Regions from separate parts of the Devosia sp. Soil_C_22 genome, predicted to be linked through region 1. Evidence: predicted binding sites of a transcription regulator. Region 1 holds the regulator's gene; the other holds the start of a gene.
The links. Region 1 encodes LexA, which represses DNA repair genes until DNA is damaged. Its sites were predicted from a motif close to TGTTCNNNNTGTGTTCNG; they were not measured.
Positions count from the first base shown of each region.

Region 2: the regulator LexA is predicted to act here: its motif matches at 1,335-1,352, upstream of dinB (DNA polymerase IV).

Region 1 is NZ_JBDGIY010000001.1:1,899,072-1,901,470, reverse strand. It holds gene AC3A6I_RS09050 (molybdopterin molybdotransferase MoeA) at 1-339, shown strand, start outside; gene lexA (transcriptional repressor LexA) at 476-1,198, shown strand; gene AC3A6I_RS09040 (2-dehydro-3-deoxygalactonokinase) at 1,449-2,354, shown strand; gene AC3A6I_RS09035 (2-dehydro-3-deoxy-6-phosphogalactonate aldolase) at 2,359-2,399, shown strand, end outside.
Region 2 is NZ_JBDGIY010000002.1:304,157-306,555, reverse strand. It holds gene dinB (DNA polymerase IV) at 68-1,306, opposite strand; gene AC3A6I_RS18580 (DNA translocase FtsK) at 1,483-2,399, shown strand, end outside.

The DNA.
Region 1 (2,399 bases):
GGCCTCCCCGGCAACCCGGTCTCGGCGCTCGTCACCTCGACCATCATCATCAAGCCGGCCCTGCGCGCCATGACGGGCTTTGCCGACCCCTACTGGCCCCGCATCGGCGCGCCGACGCTGAAGGGCCTGCCCGCCAATGGCCCGCGCCGCCACTACATGCGCGCCACGCTCAGCCGCAACGATATCGGCTTCCTGCAGGTCGATCCGATCTTCGAGACCGATTCCAGCCATTCGAGCTCTCTGGCATTGGCCGATGCGCTGATCGTCCTGCCCGAGGATTCGCCCGGCGTCCCGCCTGGCGAGATTGTCGACGTCATCCCCCTCAACTGGGGCGCCTAACCCCGGAATCCCGTACGTTTTGGCGCCGACAGCACCCCGTCGCTAACCGGATATTTACCGCACGGTTGCAGAACATAACTGGAACGGATACAACACGTTCAGTCTTTGTTCCGATTCTGCTCACCGGAGCCGCCAGATGCTGACGCGCAAGCAACATGAATTGCTGATGTTCATCCACGAGCGGATGAAAGAGTCAGGTATTCCACCTTCCTTCGACGAGATGAAGGACGCGCTCGATTTGCGCTCCAAGTCCGGCATCCACCGGCTGATCACCGCGCTCGAGGAGCGCGGCTTCATCCGCCGCCTGCCCAACCGGGCCCGGGCGCTCGAGGTGATCAAGCTGCCCGATTCGATGAACCCCTCGCTCGGCGGCCGCAAGGCGCGCTTCGAGCCGTCGGTTATCGAAGGCAATCTCGGCCGCGTCGCCGCTCCTCCGCCCCGCCCGGCTGCGGCAGCGCCGGCCGACGAGCCCTATCGCTCCGTCTCCATCCCGGTCATGGGCCGCATCGCGGCCGGTACGCCCATCGAGGCGATCCAGACCCATAGCCACACCATCGCCATTCCGCCCGAAATGCTCGGGCCTGGCGAGCACTATGCGCTCGAAGTGCGCGGCGACTCGATGATCGATGCCGGCATCTTCGATGGCGACACCGTGCTCATCCGCAAGCAGGACATGGCCTCGACCGGCGAGATCGTCGTCGCGCTGGTCGATGAAGAGGAAGCCACGCTGAAGCGCCTGCGCCGCCGCGGCAATTCGGTGGCCCTCGAAGCGGCCAATCCGGCCTACGAGACCCGCATCTTCCCGCCCGACCGGGTGAAGGTGCAGGGCCGTCTCGTCGGGCTGCTGCGCAAATACTGAGTTTGACCCACCGCCAATCGGGTCCTGGGGCCGGCTTCGCGCCGGCCCTTTTTTTCTTATGAAATCAGAGCCGATAGACGACAGTTGCACTAGGGTCTTGGTGCCAAAGACGCTAGGTTCCGGCGCGCTTCGCGGACACATCGTCCGCGGTCGCATCGGCGCGATCCTACCGGGAGAGTGGATCACCTTCCCGACCGCGCTTTAGGCGACACCACGTCCGGCCTTCCGCCGGCACGTCAGGGAGAAGAATTTGGCAGGACAAGTCGAGTGGGTCGCGGTCGATTGGGGCACCTCCAATCTGCGCGCCTGGGGCATTGATGGCGATGGCGAGATCGCGTTCTCGCGCTCCTCGCCCGACGGCATGGGCCGGCTGAGCCGCGAGCAATATCCCGAAGTACTGACCGGGCTGCTCGGCAGCGAGGCCGACGGCGTCAGCGAGGTGGTGATCTGCGGCATGGCCGGAGCCCGCCAGGGCTGGATCGAAGCGCCCTATCTCGATGCCCCCGCCGACTTGCGGACGCTCGCCAACGGGGCCGTTTGGCCTGACATGCCCGGCGAGCTCGACCCGCGCATCCTGCCGGGCGTGTGCATGCGCGATGTCGGCGCCGAGGACGTGATGCGCGGCGAGGAAACGCAGCTGCTCGGCCTGTCGAGCCTCGTCCCCGGCTTCTCCGGTCTCGTGGTGATGCCCGGCACGCACAGCAAGTGGGCGCTGCTCGATGGCACCCGCCTCACCCGCTTTTCGAGCGCCATGACCGGCGAAGTGTTCGAGCTCCTGCGCACCCATTCCGTGCTGCGCCACTCGCTGGGCGGCGAGCTCGAGGGCGAGGACCGCGATATCGGCTTTGCCGCCGGTCTCGACCAGGGCCTCGAACATCCCGAGCGCCTGACGGCGACGCTGTTCAAGGTCCGCGCCGGCGCCCTCCTCTCCGGCCGCTCCGCACCCTGGTGCGCCGGCTTCCTTTCGGGCCTCCTGATCGGCGCCGAGATCGGCGGGCAGAAGAGCTGGATCGGCGGCAGCGAGATCCCGCTGATCGGCAGCGTCGGTCTCAGCGGGCTCTATCAGATCGCCTTCGACCGGCTGGGGGCGAAGACGCGCGTCGTCGACGCCACTGACGCGACGCTTGCCGGCCTCAAGGCCGCCAGACAGGGTTAGGACCATGGACCACCGTCACATCATCGCCATCCTGCGTGGCATCAC
Region 2 (2,399 bases), on a different contig from region 1:
GGGCCCCGGCCTGCGCCGGGGTGACCCGGTGGGTGGGAGGGCTTCGAGCGCACATCGCGACACCGACCTAAAGCGGCTTCTCCGCCAAGCCGCGGAACGCGTCCGGCACGCGTTGTTCGGCATCGAGCCCGCCATAGGCAATGGCCTCTCGCCCGAATCTTTCGCGCACCCGGTCCATGGCGCGGTCGGCGCCGAGCCGTTGGCCGCCGCGGCGGGAACCGAGGCGCTGGCCCTCGTCGCTGAGGCCGAGCGGCAGTTCGAGCTGGACCAGCGGGTCGCGCTCGAGTTGCGCCACCGAGATGGCAAGGAGCGTGATCGTCTGCTCGTCAGGGTGATCGGTGCGGACGACGCGCACCAGTTCCTCGGCGATCTCGGCGAGGCTGACCGTCGCCGCCATGGGCGAGTCGATGGTGATCGAGCGTGTGACCGCCCGCATGTCGCGAAACCGCACCCGCACCGTGATGGTGTGCCCGAACCAGGATTTGGCGCGCAGCCGCGAGGCGATGCGGTCGGCGAGGTGCCGGAGCGTCGGGCGCCAGATCCGCTCGGCGAAGGGCTTTCGGCCCAGCGCCGATTGCGCGCCGGCCGAGCGAGCCCGCTGGTTGGTGACGATGGCGCGCGGATCGCGGTTCCAGGCGAGGGCGCTGAGCTTTTCGCCGGTGGCGCGGCCGAGCAAGCCTTGCACCCACTCGACCTTCTTTTCGGCCAGCTGGCCGATGGTCAAAATGCCCTCGTCCTCGAGCTTGCCTTCGGTCACCGGGCCCACGCCCCACATCAGGCTGACCGGCAGGTCGTGCAGGAAAGCGAGTTCGTTGGCCGGGTCGATGACCACCATGTTGTCGGGCTTGGCCACCTGTGAACCGATCTTGGCCAGGTGCTTGGTGCGCGCCACCCCGATCGAGATCGGCAGCCCCAATTCTTCGCGCACGCGCCGCCGAATGGTCTGCGCGATCTCCGCGGGTGAACCGAACAAATGTTCGCAGCCAGCGACATCGGCAAAGGCCTCGTCGATCGAGATGCGTTCGACCAGCGGCGTATAGTCGTCGAGCACCGCCATCGCCGCGTCGCCGAGCCGCTGGTACTCCTCGAAATGCCCGCCGGTGAAGATCAGCTCGGGACAGAGTTCCTTCGCCGCCCAGCCCGACATGCCGCCATGCACCCCGAACGCCTTCGCCTCGTAGGAGGCGGCCAGCACCACGCCGCCGCCGACCGCGATCGGTTTGCCGCGCAGCTGTGGGTTCAGCAGCTGCTCGACCGAGGCATAAAAGGCATCGAGATCGGCATGGAGGATGGTGGCGCCGGTCATGCCGGTGGCTCCGCCAGAGGGTGGCATTGAGAACATAAAGGGAACATCTGCTGGCGCGAGTCAAGCCGCCCGTTACGCGATTAGCGACCGATTAACCCTACCCCACTAGGATCGGGGTTCGGATCGGCACGCCGTCTGCGCGCCGGGTCAGCGTTGATTAGTAGAGTAACCAGACGATGCCGGCACAGCACCTCATCGAAGACGCCCGCCGCGACGTAAATCCTGCCATCGCCATCAAGATCCCGGCCCGCGTCATGGGCGCAGTGCTGCTCGGGTTGGTCGCGATTGTGCTGGTGTCGCTCGCCACCTGGTCCGTCGACGATCCGAGCTTCTCCTACGCTTCGGGCAACCCGGCAAAGAACTGGCTTGGCTTCCCGGGCGCGGCGATCGCCGACATCTCCTTCCAGGTGTTCGGTCTCGGCATTCTCGTGCTGCTGGTGCCGCCGGCGCTGTGGGGTTGGGCCATGTTCCGCCGCCGCATGCCCTCGCGCATGGCGTTGCGCGTGCCGGCCTGGATCGGCACCAGCGTGCTGGCCTGCGGGTTGTTCGGCTTCGTCGCCGCACCGGAAACCTGGCCGCTGCCGACCGGCCTCGGCGGCCTGATCGGCCAGAGCTTTACCAACCTCGCCACCATGGCGACCGGCGAGACGCCGCAGCCAGTCACCGCGATCCTCTTTGCGATCATCATCGCCGCGCCCGCACTGGCGCTGCTGTGGATCGCCATGGGCCTCGGCAAGGTTGCGCTGCCCGACCTGCCCAAGGTCGCAGCCAAGGGCAAGGGTGCGAAGACCGCGGCTGCCGCGCCCACGATGGACGAAGACGACGATACGCCCGAGCGCGATTCGGTGTTCGACGTGATCCTGGGTGCCGCCGTGCACTGGGGCTTCACCGCCCGCTCGGCGCTGAAGCGCGCCGGCATCCGCATCGCCGAGCGCCGCGCCGCCGAAAAGGAGGCCGACAGCCTGCGTGGCTCGTTCGAGCCCTCCATGAACGGCCACGCCCGCGCCCCCAACGTGCCTTCGGTCGAGCCCGACGCGCCCATGGTCGAGCGCCGCTCGATCGTCGCCGCCCATGACGAGCCCCCGTTCGACGA